3 regions of the Pseudomonas sp. Irchel 3A5 genome follow, and region 3 is predicted to be linked to each of the others. Evidence: riboswitches for the same ligand, from Rfam matches in the RefSeq annotation. Region 3 holds a riboswitch; each other region holds the start of a gene.
The links. A riboswitch is a leader RNA that binds a small molecule or an ion and turns the genes downstream of it on or off. The one in region 3 is predicted to bind cobalamin.
Positions count from the first base shown of each region.

Region 1: another riboswitch for cobalamin. It lies ahead of cobO (cob(I)yrinic acid a,c-diamide adenosyltransferase); the one in region 3 lies ahead of CKW31_RS07585 (CbtB-domain containing protein).
Region 2: another riboswitch for cobalamin. It lies ahead of CKW31_RS20615 (ABC transporter substrate-binding protein); the one in region 3 lies ahead of CKW31_RS07585 (CbtB-domain containing protein).

Region 1 covers NZ_FYDU01000006.1:306,198-312,087, forward strand. Annotated here, with positions in the region: gene cobD (threonine-phosphate decarboxylase CobD) at 1-725, opposite strand, end outside; gene cbiB (adenosylcobinamide-phosphate synthase CbiB) at 718-1,626, opposite strand; gene bluB (5,6-dimethylbenzimidazole synthase) at 1,623-2,273, opposite strand; gene CKW31_RS12345 (cobyrinate a,c-diamide synthase) at 2,270-3,565, opposite strand; gene cobO (cob(I)yrinic acid a,c-diamide adenosyltransferase) at 3,576-4,187, opposite strand; cobalamin riboswitch at 4,285-4,503, opposite strand; gene CKW31_RS12355 (sorbosone dehydrogenase family protein) at 4,606-5,890, shown strand, end outside.
Region 2 covers NZ_FYDU01000013.1:24,984-30,873, forward strand. Annotated here, with positions in the region: gene ssuE (NADPH-dependent FMN reductase) at 1-37, shown strand, start outside; gene CKW31_RS20600 (LysE family translocator) at 158-763, opposite strand; gene CKW31_RS20605 (hypothetical protein) at 898-1,173, opposite strand; gene pcsA (phosphatidylcholine synthase) at 1,426-2,145, opposite strand; cobalamin riboswitch at 2,357-2,552, shown strand; gene CKW31_RS20615 (ABC transporter substrate-binding protein) at 2,744-3,781, shown strand; gene CKW31_RS20620 (iron ABC transporter permease) at 3,778-4,821, shown strand; gene CKW31_RS20625 (ABC transporter ATP-binding protein) at 4,818-5,615, shown strand; gene CKW31_RS20630 (GNAT family N-acetyltransferase) at 5,800-5,890, opposite strand, start outside.
Region 3 covers NZ_FYDU01000004.1:139,629-145,518, forward strand. Annotated here, with positions in the region: gene cobN (cobaltochelatase subunit CobN) at 1-1,720, opposite strand, end outside; gene cobW (cobalamin biosynthesis protein CobW) at 1,724-2,788, opposite strand; cobalamin riboswitch at 2,913-3,152, opposite strand; cobalamin riboswitch at 3,210-3,434, shown strand; gene CKW31_RS07585 (CbtB-domain containing protein) at 3,530-3,715, shown strand; gene CKW31_RS07590 (CbtA family protein) at 3,727-4,434, shown strand; gene CKW31_RS07595 (cobalamin biosynthesis protein) at 4,597-5,013, shown strand; gene cobM (precorrin-4 C(11)-methyltransferase) at 5,051-5,797, shown strand.

The sequences.
Region 1 (5,890 bases), on a different contig from region 3:
AGGTGCCCATGGACATCTTTCAGGCACGCTTCGCCGATGATTCGCGTGGGACCGCTGACGGTCCAGGGGCCGATTTCCTGAGCCAGTGATTTGAGCAAACCCGGCTCAGCCAGGACGAACCCCAACCGCACACCGGCAAGCCCGAAGAATTTGCCAAACGAGCGCAGCACGATCAGACCGGCGAGGCCGGTGTGGGCTGCAAGGCTCAAGTCCGGCGTATTGTCCATGAAGGCTTCATCGACCACCAGCCAGCCGCCCCGCTCCGCCAGTCGCCCATGCCACTTCAACAAGCATTCCTGGGTGAGCATCAGGCCGGTCGGGTTATTCGGATTAACCACTACCAGCACGTCGAGGCTGTCGAGGAAGTAATCCACTTCATGCTCAAGCACTTCGCGCACCAGAAAACCCGCGCTGCGCCAGGCGTGAGCGTGCTCGGCATAACAAGGCGATAACACGCCGACCTTACCGGCAGAGCGTAAACGCGGCAGGGCCTGAATCGCTGCCTGGGATCCGGCGACCGGTAAGGCGCGCGCTGCGCCGTAATAAGTACAGGCGGCTTGCTCCAGTCCGTCATCGGCTTCGGGCAGGCGATGCCAGGCGGCTGCCGGGATCGCCGGAATCGGGAACGCCCAGGGCGCAATGCCGGTGGACAGATCCAGCCAGTCAGCTTCAGCAATGCCGTATTGCCTGGCTGCCCTGCGCAGGCGACCGCCATGTTCAAGCATAAAATTCGGCTCCAATGCACAACACCAACAACCATAACCACACACCGCGCTGCACCAACTGCCAGCCGCGATCAATGGAATTAGCGTCAGCGGGCACGCCTTCACCCAACTGCGGACGCTGATGCAGTTCGCCGTGATAAATCGCGGCACCGCCCAGTTCGACACCCAGCGCACCCGCGCCAGCGGCCATCACCGGCCCGGCATTTGGGCTGTCCCAAGTCGGGCCTTGAGTGCGCCAGCAGCGCAGGGCCAGACGGGTTTTGCCCAGCAACGCGTAAGTCAGCGCCACCAGCCTTGCAGGAATGTAGTTGAGCACGTCGTCAATCCTTGCCGCCGCCCAGCCAAAACGCTCGAAACGCTCGTTGCGATAACCCCACATGGCGTCCAGCGTATTGCTCAACCGGTACAACACCACGCCCGGCGCACCGGCAACGGCAAACCAGAACAGCGCAGCAAACACCGCATCGCTGCCGTTCTCCAGCACTGATTCAGTGGCGGCACGGGCGACTTCGGTGGCGTCCAGTTCCGAGGTCTGGCGACTGACCAGATAGCCGACGCGACGCCGCGCCTCCTCAATGTCATCCGAGCGCAGCGCCTGTGCCACGGGCTCAACGTGCTCGCCCAGACTGCGTAAACCCAGCGCGCAATACAGCGCGAGGATTTCCACCAGCCAGCCAATGTAAGGTAGCCAGCTCAACGCCGTGGCCAGCAGTGTCAACGGGATGACCGCAATGAACCAGGCCGTAACGCCATGACTGCGCCAGCCGCGACCGGCCGAATTGAAACGCCGCTCGATACGGTCAGCGTAACGACCGAAAGCCACCAATGGATGAGCGCGCTTCGGCTCGCCCAGCAACGCATCCAGCGCCACCCCGGCAACACTTAACAGCGCCACACTCATTGACCGACTCCCCATTGGTTTTCAAACAGCATTTCGTTCAACGGGCGCTCTTTACCCCAGCCTTCCATGACCAGCATCGGCACCGGATAGAACTCGGTCACCGGCCCCAGACACAGAATCGCCAAGGGTTTCGCGCCCTCGGGCATTCCTAGCAAGTCAGCCAGAGCCTGTGGTTCAAACAGAGAAACCCAGCCCATACCCAAACCTTCGGCACGCGCTGCCAGCCACATGTTCTGGATAGCACAGGACAATGACGCCAAATCCATCTCCGGCAACGTGCGACGGCCGAAGATGTGTTTTTCGCGATCATCCATCAGCGCGGCAACCAGCACTTCCGCGCAATCGCTGATGCCTTCGACTTTAAGCTTCATGAAGTCATCGGCGCGCTCGCCCAGCGCTTCGGCAGTCCGAATCCGCTCGGCTTCGACCTGCGCCTGAATACGCGTGCGCAACGTGCGGTCGGTGATGCGGATAAACCGCCATGGCTGCATCAGGCCCACACTGGGTGCCTGATGCGCGGCTTCAAGCAGACGCGTCAGCAACTCGGGCGCTACGCTGCCACCGCTGAAATGCCGCATGTCCCGTCGCTCGGCAATGGCGCGATAGACCGCAGCACGTTCTTCGGCGCTGTACGCGTGATCACTCATGGTTTGAAAAGCGCCGCAATCGCCTGGGGATTGGAAGGGAAATAGAAATGCACATAGGACGCCGTCATGCGCCCGTCGCGATAGACCGCCTCCGCGCCGCGCCCACCGTTAGGGCTCAAGCCCCGGGCGATTGGCTGCAACTCGGTGCTGGTCAATGAATGGTGATAAGTGTGGCCGCGCAGCTCGCCTTCGGGCAATGCGACGTTTTGTAGCGCCAGGGCTGCCAGACGTTTCTGCATCACGGCCTCGCCCTTCAGCAAGCCAACCAGTTCAACCCGCAGCCCGTCGACATCGGTCAAGGCATCCAGCAGATACAGCATGCCGCCGCACTCGGCCAGCAACGGTTTGCCAGCCTGGTGGTGTTCGCGGATCGCGGTCAGCATGGGCGTGTTCTGGCTCAAGGCGACGTGGTGCAGTTCGGGATAACCGCCGGGCAGATACAGGCTGTCCGCCTCGGGCAGAACGCTGTCGCGGATCGGCGAGAAGAACACCAGCTCCGCGCCCATTGCCCGGAACAAATCCAGGCTCGCGCCATAGGTAAAGGCGAAGGCCTCATCATGAGCGATGGCGATGCGTACACCTTCCAGCAGTGGTTCGGCGGGAATAATGTCCGGGGCGGCGAAGGTCACGGCGGGCGGCAAGGCCACTTCACAGGTGCTGGCCAAGGCATCTGCCGCAGCGTCCAGGCGCAGGTCCAGGTCATTCAGCTCGCTGGCCTGTACCAATCCGAGATGACGGCTTGGCAGTTCGATTCCGGTTTCCCGGGACAATGCGCCGTACCAGCGCAGACCTTCGGTAAGGCTGCCTTCAAGTAACTGCGCGTGCCGCACGGTGCCGACGCGGTTGGCCAGTACACCGGCGAACGGCAGGTCCGGCTGATAACGCGCCAGCCCCAAGGCCAACGCGCCAAAAGTCTGGGCCATGGCCGTACCGTCGATCACACCCAATACAGGGACACCAAAATGACGGGCCAGGTCAGCACTGGACGGCGTACCGTCAAACAGGCCCATCACGCCTTCAATCAGAATCAGATCAGCCTCGCCCGCGGCCTGCCACAACAGGCGACGGCTTTCATCAGCGCCCACCATCCACAGGTCGAGCTGATAGACCGGCGCACCGCTGGCCCGCTCAAGAATCATGGGGTCGAGAAAGTCCGGCCCACATTTGAACACGCGAACCTTGCGGCCCTGATTGCGATGCAGGCGAGCCAATGCGGCGGTGACAGTGGTTTTGCCCTGACCCGACGCGGGCGCGGCGATCAATACCGCCGGACAGTGACGCGGCTCGCTCATGACAGTGCGCTCACAGCTCAATGCCTTTCTGGGCACGAATACCTGCCTGGAAGGCGTGCTTGACCACGGTGATCTCGGAAACCGTGTCAGCCATGTCGATCATTTCCGGCTTGGCACCGCGACCGGTGACGATCACGTGCTGCATCGGCGGACGCGCCTGCAAGTCGCTGAGGACTCGCTCGATATCCAGATAACCGTGCTTGAGGGCGATGTTCAGTTCGTCCAGCACCACCAGGCCAATGGACGGATCGCGGAGCATTTCCAGAGACACTTCCCAGGCGGCTTCGGCTGCAGCGATATCGCGCTTTCGGTCCTGGGTTTCCCAGGTGTAGCCCTCGCCCATCACGTAGTAACGAACCTGTTCCGGGAAACGCCGAAAGAAGAACTCTTCACCGGTGCTGTGACTGCCTTTGATGAACTGCACAACGCCGCACTGGATGTCGTGGCCCATGGCCCGGGCGAGCATGCCGAACGCGGAGCTGCTTTTGCCTTTGCCATTGCCGGTCAAGACCAGCAGCAAACCGCATTCGTTAGGGGCGCTGGCAATGCGCTCGTCCATGACGGCTTTCTTGCGCAGCATGCGCGCCAGATGGCGTTCGTCACGTTCAGGGGATTCGTTCATCTCAGCTCTCCGCTTGAGGGCACGCGAAAGCAGACGGAGGGCGCAACAAAGACTGACAGCACGACCACAGGTCATGCGCAGAGCATCGCCCGCCGTGATGCTGTTGAATGGATCAGGCCGGTCTCCGGGCTCATGAGCGGGCGAACCCGGCTGCGCGCCTTCCCATGCCTGAGCACAGTGGCAGATTGCGCAGTTTTCACTCATTTACCGTTGCGGGGGCAGCGCCGGAATGGCTCGAAAAAAAGCGAACGCACCGGCTTCCCTGTTTCACTCAATCAGTCCGCAGACGTTGAGCACCTGAAACAAGCGCGCAGGTTAGAGCGTTGACCCGGGAGCGTCAATCAACACAGGGGTTGAACCTCAACAGAGTGAGGGCCTCTACCCCTTAATGCACCACTGCCCGTAACGGAGATCCACCATGTTCACGCTCAAACCGCATTACGCCGTCTTGCTCGTGCTTGCCGCTGGCCTCGCGGGCTGTGGCGAGTCCTCGACCTTGCAAGTCACCGACGGCACAGGCCCGTCTCCGAAGCTGCCGGAGCCCAACAAGACCCTGATCCCGACCGTCAACATTGCACCGGCCGTCGGCTGGCCGCAGGGTGGCAAACCTGTTGCGGCCCCGGGCACCCAGGTCGCCGCCTTTGCTGAAAACCTCGATCACCCACGCTGGTTGTACGTGCTGCCCAACGGCGATGTATTGGTCGCCGAAACCAATTCGCCGCCCAAGCCCGATGACGATCAAGGCGTCCGTGGCTGGGTCATGAAAAAAGTCATGGGACGCGCCGGAGCCGGCGTGCCCAGCGCTAATCGAATCACCCTGCTGCGAGACAAGGATCACGACGGCGTCGCAGAAACCCGTACCGTGTTTCTGGAGAACCTCAACTCACCGTTTGGCATGACGATGGTCGGCAACACGCTATACGTCGCCGACACCGACCGCCTGATCAGCTTCCCCTATAAAGACGGCCAGACGGCGATCACCGCGCAACCGACCAAGATCGTCGACTTGCCGGGCGGCACGCTGAATCACCACTGGACCAAAAACGTCATCGCCAGCAAAGACGGCAGCAAGCTCTACGTGACGGTTGGCTCGAACAGCAACGTGGCGGAAAACGGCATGGCAGCTGAAGAAGGTCGGGCGGCAATCTGGGAAGTGGACCCGGCGAGCAAAACCCATCGCATCTTCGCTTCGGGCCTGCGCAACCCGAACGGCATGGACTGGGAACCGACCACCGGCAAGCTGTGGACCGCGGTCAACGAGCGCGACGAAATCGGCAGCGACCTGGTGCCTGATTACGTGACCTCGGTTCAGGACGGAGCCTTTTATGGCTGGCCGTACAGTTATTACGGGCAGCATGTGGATGAGCGCGTGAAGCCACAAAATCCGGACCTGGTCGCCAAGGCGATTGCGCCTGACTTCGCGGTGGGTCCCCACACGGCTTCGTTAGGCCTGGTCTTCGCCGACGGCAAAACCTTACCTGCACCGTTCAATGAAGGGATGTTCATCGGCCAGCACGGCTCGTGGAACCGCAAGCCACACAGCGGATACAAGGTGCTGTTCGTGCCGTTCAAAGACGGCAAACCAGCCGGTACACCAATCGACCTGCTGAGCGGTTTCCTCAACGCCGACGAAAAAGCGCAAGGCCGCCCGGTTGGCGTGGTGAATGACCATCAGGGTGGGTTGTTGGTGGCCGATGACGTGG
Region 2 (5,890 bases), on a different contig from region 3:
TAAACAGGCTGGGGGGCATTTGCGGTTGGCGTTGTGATTTAAAGTCCTGCGTTGAATGTATCGCGGGCAAGCACCGCTCCCACATGAGATCCCATTCCCCCTGTGGGAGCGGTGCTTGCCCGCGATAAGGCTGGACGCGATCTAAAGTGAACGCTAATCACCCCTTCAACATCGGATACAGCGAAACCACCAACAGCAGCGCCATCCCCCCGTTAAACACCCGCAACCAGAACGGGTCGCGCAACGCGTTGCGCAGCAGGCTGCCAAACCCAGCCCAGACACAAACACTCGGTGCGTTGATCAGCGCGAACACCGCAGAAATAATCACCACATTGGTGAAGTAACCCTGCAGCGGCGTGTAGGTACTGATCGCACCGACTGCCATGACCCACGCCTTGGGATTGACCCACTGAAACAGCGCAGCCTGCATAAACGTCTGCGGCTTGCCCTCATGTCCTGATGCGTCAGACGCCGGGCCAGAAGTGGCGATCTTCCACGCCAGGTACAACAGATAGGCAGCGCCGACGTAGCGCAGGATCGAATACAGCAGTGGGTAAGCTTGAAACGCAGCGCCGAGCCCAAGACCCACCGCCAGTACCAGACTGAAAAAACCACAGCTGATACCGAAAATATGCGGCACCGTCCGGTTGAATCCGAAGTTCACACCAGAGGCCAGCAGCATCATATTATTGGGGCCCGGCGTCACCGACGTGACGAATGCAAACAAGGCGAAGGCAAGCAGTAGATCGAGAGAGAGCGACATGGAGCGGTCCAGACGTCAAAGGGCAGGCCTTCACCCTAACGAACCAACGCCCAAAAACACACGAACAGTCAGGTAAAAATACAACCGGTACAGTTCTGGATAACCAAGGACTTATCGGGACTGTACTTGAGCGCTTAGCCTTGACGATCCTTGCTGACTTCAGCGTTATCAGCACTGATCTCACCGCGATTATCAAATGCCCGAACAGCTTGCATCTGTGGATCAGCCAACAGTTTAGCCTTGGCGATCTGATACTCGTCGAAGGTCAGCCCGCGACGATTCAAATCTTCCAGCGCTAACTGATGTGTTTCCTGGGCGGTGTAAGGACGCAATTCAACGGCATGATGGGTGGAGCAACCGGAGACAACAGCAACGGTCAATAACAGGGCAAAAGCGTAAATGCGGTTCATGAGAGCCTCCGGATCGGGTTCATTTCGGGAATGAACAAAGGTTACGCCCGGAGTCGTTTACGTAGAAATCACTGCTCTTGATAGTCGGTATTGGTGGGGGAAAATTGTCAGAAATGCAATCGCTGTCGTGCGGCAAACATTGGACCTGTAGGAGCGCACGAGCACCGCGAGGCCCCGATAGCGGTGTATCAGACAGAACGCCATCGCTGCCTCGCGGTGCTCCTGAGCTCCTACAGATCCTTCAAACAGTACTCAAGCCCGCCACTTACCCCAATACTCCAGCGAAGTGCGCCACAGGCAGATGCCGATAAAGTACGCCGACATCGTGAACCACACGCCCATCACCACTGGCCCGTTATGGGGATGGTTGATGATCAGCAACGCACTGCTGATCAACCAGATGGTGGTCACCAGGATATTCAGCGGCATGAAACGACGCACTCGGAACGGATGCAGAAACTTCATCCGTGTCACCGTCAGCAACGCCAGACCGATGATGGTCAGGAAGGTCACCCAAGGCGATGGCTGAATGATGTATAGACACAGCGCCACCACGTTCCAGGCCGCCGGAAAGCCCTGAAAGTAATTGTCCTTGCTCTTCATTTCCAGATTGCAGAAACAGAACAGCGACGACACCAGAATGATCGCAGTGCTCAACAACAACGTATAAGGCGGCAGCGGGATGTAGCTATAAATAAACAACGCAGGGATAAACACGTACGTCAGATAATCAATGACCAGGTCCAGCACTGAACCGTCAAAGCCCGGCAACACCGACTGCACGTTGAATTTGCGCGCCAGCGAACCATCGACGCCATCCACTGCAAGCGCCAGGCCTAGCCACAACAGACATGCCTTGGCTTGATCATCGAACAGGGCAATGGTCGCCAGAAATGCAATGACCACGCCGGTGGCGGTAAAACCGTGGGCACCCCAGGCTTTAAGCCAGGCCACTCGTTGAGTCGATATCACAGGAAAATGTCTCCAAAAGGTGTAGCGGACCAGTGTAAACCTGGTTGGACGGACTATCGACCGGCCATCGGTCGATAAGGTTCACCGCCGGACGGTGTTAACGCCCTGCCAGTTCAGGGTTGCATCATGCGCCGAGCAAGCGAAACGCACGATAAAAAAATGCCTGCCAGCGACCAATATAGGAAAAATCCCCACTCTTTTAAACATATCCATTACCATGCCGCCCGTCGGTTTCCAAACGGGATTAATAGGGAATCCGTGATGACCTCAAGGTCGTCAACCGGAACTGCCCCCGCAACTGTAGGCGCTGAGCCCTGCTCCATCGATGCCACTGGGTCACTCCGGGAAGGCCCGAGCACGGCGATGATGCGTCAGTCAGGAGACCTGCCGACATCAGAAAGCTGCACCGCAGCCAATAAAGCGGCCGCACTTTCTGGCAACTGACCCACCGGCGGGGTGTCCGGGGAGTACATCCGTCAGCACGGCGGCACAGCCGTGACTGATTGACCCTGCCGAGCCTTTGCCAGCAGCAAGTCGTGATGTGTATCCAGCCAGAACACCATCGTGCGGATAACCGTTCGAATGGAGATCGTTTTTCATGTCTTTGCCTCGTTTTGCTGTTCTGCTTGCTGGACTGGGTTTTTCTGCGCTGACCCTGGCGGCCAACCCGGCCCAACCCTCTGGCATGCAGACAACCTACCCGCTGACTCTGGATAACTGCGGCGTGCCGCTGACCTTCGCCAAGGCGCCCGGCAAAGCTGTGACCATTGGCCAGTCAGCCACTGAAATCCTTTATTCCTTGGGGCTGGCCGAGAAAGTGGTCGGGACTTCGCTGTGGTTCAACAACGTGCTGCCCCGTTTCAAGGACCTGAACGACAAGATCCCGCGTCTGGCCGATAACGATCCCAGCTTCGAGGCGGTGATCAACAAGCGCCCGGAACTGGTCGCCGTGCAATTCGAATGGATGGTCGGCCCCCAAGGCGTGGTGGGCACCCGGCAACAATTCAACGAAATGAAAATCCCCACCTACCTCATGCCGTCGGACTGCGAAGGCAAAGACAATCTGAAAGGTGCTGATGGCACGCGCCTGCGCCCGTTTTCGATCGACAGCCTGTACAAGACCGTCACGCAACTGGCGCAAATCTTCGACGTCCAGGCCCGTGGTGCCGAGTTGAACGCCGACCTGCAGGCACGTCTCGCCACGGCTCAGGCCAGCGTCAAAGGCAAACACCTGAAGGACGCCTCGGCAGTATTCTGGTTCTCCAGCGCAGACCTGAACGTCGACCCTTATGTCGCCGGTCGCAAAGGCATTCCGGCGTTCATGATGGACACCCTGGGTCTGCGCAATATCGTGCAGTCCGATGAGGAATGGCCGACGGTTGGCTGGGAAACCATCGCCAAGGCCAACCCGACCATTCTGGTACTGGCGCGCATGGACCGCCGCCGCTTCCCGGCCGATGATTTCCAGAAAAAACTGGAATTCCTCAAGACCGACCCTGTCACCAAAAACATGGACGCGGTCAAGAACAACCGGATTGTCATTCTGGACGCCCAAGCCATGGAAGCGACGATTCGTACCTTCGACGGCATCGATGAACTGGCGGACGCCATCGACAAATTTGATCTGCACCCATGACAGCGCAATTCGCCGGTCGCTTGTTACGCAAGATTTGCCTGCACGGAGCCTGGGTGCTGGCGGTGTTGCTGGTGGCGATTGTCGCGGGCATTGCCATTGGCGAAACGCCGATCAGCCTGTCGCTGGTGTTTCAGGTGCTGGCCAACAAGCTATGGGGCGCAGGCTTCGTGCTCGACCCTATCGATGAAGGCATCGTCTGGAATTATCGCCTGACCCGCGCCCTCGTCGCAGCGGCCTGCGGCGCGGGCCTGGCTATTTCGGGCGTGGTTTTGCAATCACTGTTGCGCAACCCCCTGGCCGATCCTTACCTGCTGGGCATTTCCGCCGGGGCCTCGACCGGCGCGGTCCTGGTAGCGATCATCGGCGTGGGCGCAGGCGCTATCTCGTTGTCAGCCGGGGCGTTTGCCGGGGCCATGGCCGCTTTTGTGCTGGTCGCCCTGCTGGCGCGCAGTACCGGCGCTGTCAGTGGCAGCGGGCAGATCATTCTCGCGGGCATCGCCGGTTCGCAACTGTTCAACGCCCTGACCTCTTTCCTGATTACCAAATCAGCCAACTCCGAACAGGCACGCGGCATCATGTTCTGGCTGCTGGGCAACCTCAGTGGCGTGCGCTGGCAATCAGTCACGCTGGCCGTGCCGGTGGTGTTGATCGGTCTGGCGGTCTGCCTGTGGCATCGGCGCTCGCTGGATGCGTTCATGTTCGGCAGTGATTCCGCCGCGGCCCTGGGCATCCCGGTGCGTAGGGTTCAAGTGATATTGATCGCCACGGTGGCGCTGGTCACGGCGGTGATGGTCTCGCTGGTGGGTTCCATCGGTTTTGTCGGCCTGGTCGTGCCCCATGCGGCGCGCTTGCTGGTCGGCGTGCGTCATGGTCGTTTGATCCCGGTCAGTGCCCTGGCCGGCGCGGTCTTTCTGATCGCTGCCGATGTGCTGTCCCGCACGGCGATCAAGGGCCAGGTCTTGCCCGTCGGAGTCATCACCGCCCTGATCGGCGCACCGGTATTCGCCGTGATTCTGATAAAGGCCAAGGGGGGTCGATGAGCATTCTCAAACAGCCAGCGACCGACATCGACCGCGACGTGTTGTCGTGCTCCGGTCTGAACTGGTCGATCAAGGGTGTGCCCATTGTTCGGGATGTCGCGTTGCAGTTACGGCGCGGTGAAACCCTGGGATTGATCGGCCCCAACGGCTCCGGCAAATCCAGCCTGCTGAAGTTGCTGTCTGGCATCCGCACCCCGGCCAGCGGCGAGATCTACCTTAACGGCATTAACCTTGCCGCCATGAAACGCCGCGATGTCGCGCAGATGATTGCGGTTGTCGAGCAGCAGGCGGAAACCTCGGACGCGATCACGGTGCTGGACGCTGTAGAACTGGGCCGCACGCCTTGGCTTTCAGCGCTGGAGCCCTGGTCAGCCGCAGACGATGGCATTGTTCGTCAGGCCTTGCACGATGTCGACATGGCCGACAAACCCAAGCGCGCCTGGCACAGCCTGTCGGGGGGCGAAAGACAACGCGTCCACATCGCCCGCGCCCTGGCTCAACGACCGCAGATCCTGTTGCTGGATGAACCCACCAACCACCTGGATATCCAGCATCAGTTGAGCATTCTGGGGCTTGTCAGATCATTGTCGGTTACGACCCTGATCGCCCTCCACGACCTGAATCAGGCGCTGGCCTGCGACCGACTGGCCGTGATGGACAAAGGCGCACTGATCGCCATCGGTGAACCGTCCGAGGTTCTGACCTGCGAGTTGCTGCGCGAGACGTTTGGTGTAGAAGCGCACTACCTGACCGATCCGTATGACGGGACGCGAATATTGCGGTTCAGGTCGTAAAGCTGAAGAAGTCAGTCAATGGCGCGGGCCCGTGGGACCGGCTTCAGCCGGGAAGAGGCCAGGACAGACACTGAATCTTTATCTGGAGAAATACCGCCTTCCCGGCTAAAGCCGGTCCCACGGTGTCAATCAGCTTGCAGGCGAACATAGAATCCCCCACAGGGGTGCGCGCAAAACCTCGAACCTATACCAATCCGCACTCCATATGCGTCGTCTGCCACACCGGATCGTTTTCCACATCCACTACCCGGAAACCCTGCCGTTCCCAGAAGCCA
Region 3 (5,890 bases):
TCGCATCCGGCCAGCAGGTCTCCGACAGCCCGACGCCCTTGCCTGGCAGCCATTCCAGATTGCCGTGTTTGCCCACATGCACCACCGCATGGGCACCATAGGCTTTGCGCAACCAGAAATAGAAGGCCAGATAACCATGGGGCGGGACAAGATCCGGGTCGTGATAAACCGCGCTGGCGTCCACCTGATAACCCCGTGCCGGCTGAATGCCAACGAAGGTCAGGCCAAACCTGATCCCGGCAATCATCATCCGTCCACTGCGGAACATCGGGTCTTTATCCGGCGTGCCCCAGCGTGCAATCACCGCTTCACGGTTGGCCAGAGGCAGTTGCTCAAACGCAGCGGTGTACTCGTCGAGCGCCATGCTTTGGTGGCAGGGACGAAGGTCGATGCTGTCCAGATCATTGGTCACGCCGCCAAGCAACTGGTGGATCAAGTCAGTACCCGTTTCCGGCAATTCGGCAACCGGATAACCCTCGCCCTGCATGGCTCGCAGGATGTTCAGCGCCGCCGCTGGCGTATCGAGGCCGACACCGTTGCCGATTCGACCGTCGCGCGTGGGGTAATTGGCGAGAATCAACGCAACGCGCTTGTCAGCATTCGGCAAACGCCCGAGCAATATCCAGCGACGCGCCAGTTCGGCAACAAAATCCATGCGCTCAGGTTGCGGGCGATAGCAGACCACATCTGACTGACTGCGCTCACTGTGCCAGGCCAGATCCTTGAAGCTGACCGGCCGACTGATGATTCGCCCGTCCAGTTCGGGCAACGCGATGTGCATGGCCAGATCCCGGGCACCCAGACCTTGCTCGCTGGCCCGCCAGCCAGGTTCGTTATCCTGAGCGCAAATCGCCTGAATCACCGGGACGTTACGCCGGAATGGCCGCAAATGCGGCGTTTCCGGGCTGGACTGAGCAAAACCGGTGGTGTTGAGGATCAGCTCAACGCCGACCTCGTCCAGCCAGTCCTCGACCACCGTCATGCAGCCCGCTTCCTTCAGGCTGGCGACGGCGATGGGCAACGGGTTCAAGCCTTGCGCCTGCAAACGAGCGCAAAATACATCGATGAACGCGGTATTGGCGGCCTGCAAGTGCGAGCGGTAGAACAGCAGCGCCACGACTGGCTGATCCACCACCCAGTCAGCGAACCATATTTCAGGATCAGCGCTGACGCCCTGCGGATGGTAAACCGCAGTTCGCGGCAAGGCTTTTGGCTCGGACCACGAATAATCCCGATCCAGCATGCGAGTCGCGAGGCAACGGTAAAACTCCAGCGCGTTGTGCATGCCGCCCTGACGCAGAAACTGCCATAACCGGTGGCAATCCTCGGCGGGCGCAGTGCTGCGTTCAGTCAGCTCGGGATCATGACGATCACAGCCTGGCACCATGATCACCTGCACGCCCCGTGCTGCCAGCTCCATCAGGCGTTCGACGCCGTAGCGCCAGTAGCCGATCCCGCCATGCAAGGAAATCAGAATCACCTTGGCGTGGCGCAGCACTTCATCGACATAGAGGTCGACCGAAGCGTGGTTCTGAACCTGCATCGGGTTGGCCAGACGCAAGCTTGGGTAATCTTCCGGCAGTTGCTGCGCGGCTTCGGCGAGCAACGCCAGGCTTGAATCACCACTGCAGAGAATCACCAGCTCGGCGGGGGTTTGTCCGAGGTCGGCAATACTGTCGTCCGGTACAAAACCACCGGGCTGGGTTCTCAACAGGTGCATGGGTCAGTCCGCAAGCGCAGCGCGCAGTTGGGATTCAAGTGCAGCAGCATCGAGCTTCTGACCGATCAGCACCAGATGAGTGGCGCGCTCTTCGTCAGCACTCCAGGCACGGTCGAAGTGTTTGTCGAAACGCGTACCCACGCCCTGAATCAGCAAGCGCATCGGCTTGCCAGCGATGGCAGCGAAACCCTTGACCCGCAGGATGCCATGCTGAACGACCAGTTGGGTCAGCGCGGCAAGCAGCTGTGTTTCTTCGGATTGAGGCAGCTTGATGGAAATAGAGTCGAACGCGTCATGGTCGTGGTCATCATGATCATCGCCTTCGTGGTGATCGTGATGGGTCTTGCGCCCGTCGATGTGCTGCTCGGACTCGGCACCCAGCCCCAGCAGGACGTTGATCGGCAGACGACCGCTGCTGGCTTCGATGACCTTGACCGCAGGCGGCAGCTCTTCGGAGACTTCGGCACGCACTGCGGCCAGACCGGCAGCGTCGATCATGTCGGCCTTGTTGAGGATGACCAGATCGGCGCTGGCCAGTTGATCGGCGAACAATTCATGCAGTGGTGATTCATGATCCAGATTCGGATCGAGCTTGCGCTGTGCATCGACCTGATCAGGGAATGCAGCAAACGTACCTGCGAGTACTGCAGGACTGTCGACGACAGTGATCACCGCGTCGACGGTGCAGGCGTTGCGAATTTCTGGCCACTGAAAGGCTTGCACCAGTGGTTTTGGCAGCGCCAGACCGGAGGTTTCGATGAGGATATGATCCAGATCACCGCGGCGCGCGACGAGTTCGCGCATGACCGGGAAGAACTCTTCCTGGACGGTGCAGCACAGGCAGCCGTTGGCCAGTTCGTAAACGCGGCCAACCGCCTCTTCTTCCGTGCAGCCAATGGTGCATTGCTTGAGGATTTCACCGTCGATGCCCAGTTCGCCAAATTCATTGACGATCACGGCGATGCGCCGACCTTCCGCGTTATCCAGCATGTGGCGCAGCAAGGTGGTTTTGCCCGAACCGAGGAAGCCGGTAACGATGGTGACGGGAAGTTTGGCCAGTGTTTTCATCGGATGCCCTTTGGCAATACGGCGGGCAAGCAGGACGAAAACCCTGTGTGGCCACAGGCGTGTAGCCACAGAGATGCGATTCGCCACCGGATCACCCCGCCCGGTTGTAGTGAGAATTCGTCGGGCTCAAGGCCCGAATCGAGGCAGGTCTCCTGGCTTGCGGCGCCCCTGAAAACCTCCGGGGCAGTCATTGCGCCTTCCCGCCCTTGACGGGCAGTGGCTGTGCAGAGAATGCAATGACCGTGCGATAAATCAGCACCGCTTACAGTTGCGGGGGCAGCCGCGGCATTGACCGCGTTCCCGTCTTAGCTCCATATCGTCCGACCCGCAGATCGGCTGGAGAACCTCGAACCCGCAAGGCTACGCAGTGACTGCGGGCAGGTCAATCGACTGATTGACGTTCCATGCAGACGCATGCTCTCCTACACGCCTTGTTACGGGTGCCCCTCACGGGGTGAAACGGGAAACCGGTGAGTTCAGGCCTCTGGCCTGCACAAGTCCGGCGCTGCCCCCGCAACGGTAAGCGAGCGAAGAATCAGATCCACTGTGCGCATCACGGCATGGGAAGGCGATTCTTGCAGGTTGACGCCATGGTGCGCTCAACCCCTCGCAAGCCCGGAGACCGGCCCGACATGAAACAAATAACGAACCCGCGGTGGGCGGGCGCAGTTGCACTCCCCTGACACTCGTCAGCGGACAGTGCTGCGCATGCCTGCTTGCCGACATCAAGAGGGAAGCGCCATGTCGATCATTACAACCAGCCACTCCGCCAGTACCGCAACCACCCAGACCCAACGCCTGACCGCCGCCATCGGCGCAGCGATTCTCGGCGCCTGTCTGGTGTACTTCGCCGGTTTCTCGCACATCGAAGCGGTCCACAACGCCGCCCATGACACTCGCCACAGCGCCGCCTTTCCTTGCCATTGAGACCTGACGCCATGTTCAAGCGAATCGCTCAAACGGCCGGGTTCACCGGCCTGCTCGCCGCCCTGCTGTTGACCCTGCTGCAAAGCTTCTGGATCACGCCGTTGATCCTGCAAGCCGAAACCTACGAAAACGCGCCTGCCGAGCAGGTCCATGAACACGCTCACGGCGAGACTGCACAGGCGGGCCATGTGCATGACGTCGAAGCCTGGTCGCCGCAAGACGGCTGGCAGCGCATTGTGTCCACCACCGGCGGTAATCTGGTGGTGGCAGTGGGTTTCGCGCTGATGCTGGCGGCGCTGTACACCTTGCGAGCGCCGGGCAGAACCTCCCAAGGCCTGTTCTGGGGGCTGGCCGGTTTTGCCGTGTTTACCCTGGCGCCAACCCTGGGCCTGCCGCCCGAACTACCGGGCACCGCTGCTGCGGACCTCAATCAGCGACAGATCTGGTGGATCGGCACCGCAGCCTCGACGGCTGTCGCTCTCGCGCTGATCGTCTTTGCCCGGAACTGGCTATTGAAAGCCTTGGGCGTGGCGATTCTGGTAGTGCCTCATGTGATTGGCGCACCGCAGCCTGAAATCCACGAAAGCCTGGCACCTGAAGCGCTGGAGTCGCAATTCGTGATCGCTTCACTGCTGACCAACGCGGTGTTCTGGATCGCCATGGGCCTGATCAGCACGTGGCTGTTCCGTCGTAACAACCCTGATCTCGACCCAGCCTGATCTTGAGCAAATTTGACATAAGCTGTCTCGCAGCAAACATTGGACCTGTAGGAGTTCACGAGCACCGCGAGGCAGCGATGGCGTCCTGCCTGATACACCCTCATCGCTGCCTCGCAATGCTCATGAGCTCCTACAGAAAAGCATTTAAATTCAGTGAGTTATATTTTGTTTGATAACAAGCAGCCGATACTGGTGGCAGGCTTGGGTTGCCAACGCGGTTGCTCCGCAGCGGCGCTGCTGGAGCTTATTGAGCACAGCCTTGAAGCGCATGATCTGCGCTTGCAAGACATCAGCGCCCTCGCCTCCATCGATCTGAAAAGCCAGGAGCCCGGGCTGCTGGAACTGGCGATTCAGCGTGATTTGCCGTTGAGTTTCTTCAACGCGGAACAGCTGGCTACTTACGAGTCGCAGCTCAGCCATCGCTCACAGATCGCCTTCGAGCACACGGGGTGTTTCGGCATCGCAGAAAGCTCAGCTCTGGCGCTGGCGAGCCAATCCGGTTCGGCCGAGCTGCTGATACCCCGCCAAAAATCCTCGCAAGCCACTTTTGCTTTGGCCATTGCCCGGCCAATTCGCTGATAATCGCCATTTTTGCCCCTTCACATCTGGAGTCTTCATGACGGTTTTTTTCATCGGCGCAGGCCCCGGCGATCCCGAGCTGATTACGGTCAAGGGGCAACGATTGATCCGCAGTTGCCCGGTGATCATCTATGCGGGCTCGCTGGTGCCTGCTGCCGTTCTGGAAGGTCATCAGGCGGTTCAAGTGAGCAACAGTGCTGAATTGCACCTGGAGCAGATCATCGCCTTGATGAAATCTGCTCATGAACAGGGACAGGACGTCGCGCGGGTGCACTCCGGAGACCCTGGCCTGTATGGCGCTATTGGCGAGCAGATTCGCCACCTGCGTGAGTTGGGCATTCCGTTCGAGATTATTCCCGGCGTTACGGCTACCGCAGCCTGCGCTGCACTGCTGGAGACCGAGCTGACGCTGCCGGATATTTCCCAAACGGTAATCCTGACCCGCTACGCGGACAAGACGTCTATGCCCGAAGGCGAAGCCCTGGCCGACCTGGCCCGTCACAAGGCAACCATGGCGATCCATCTGGGGGTCAACAACCTGCCGAAGATCGTCGCTGAACTGACACCCCATTACGGCGCAGATTGCCCGATTGCGGTGGTTCATCGCGCCAGTTGGCCGGATCAGGATTGGGCGGTTGGCACGCTGGCGGATATTGAAGCCAAAGTGGAAGACAAGGGTTTCCGCCGCACGGCGCTGATTCTGGTGGGCCGAGTGCTGTCCAGCGATACATTCAGCGAGTCATCGCTGTACCGTGCCGGGCATGCTCATTTGTTCAGGAAGTGAGATGACGCAGTAAGCGCGATTTCCCGTGAGAGCTGCTGTGGGACCGGCTTTAGCCGGGAAGAGGTCAGTACATTCAAGTACATCTTATCGTCA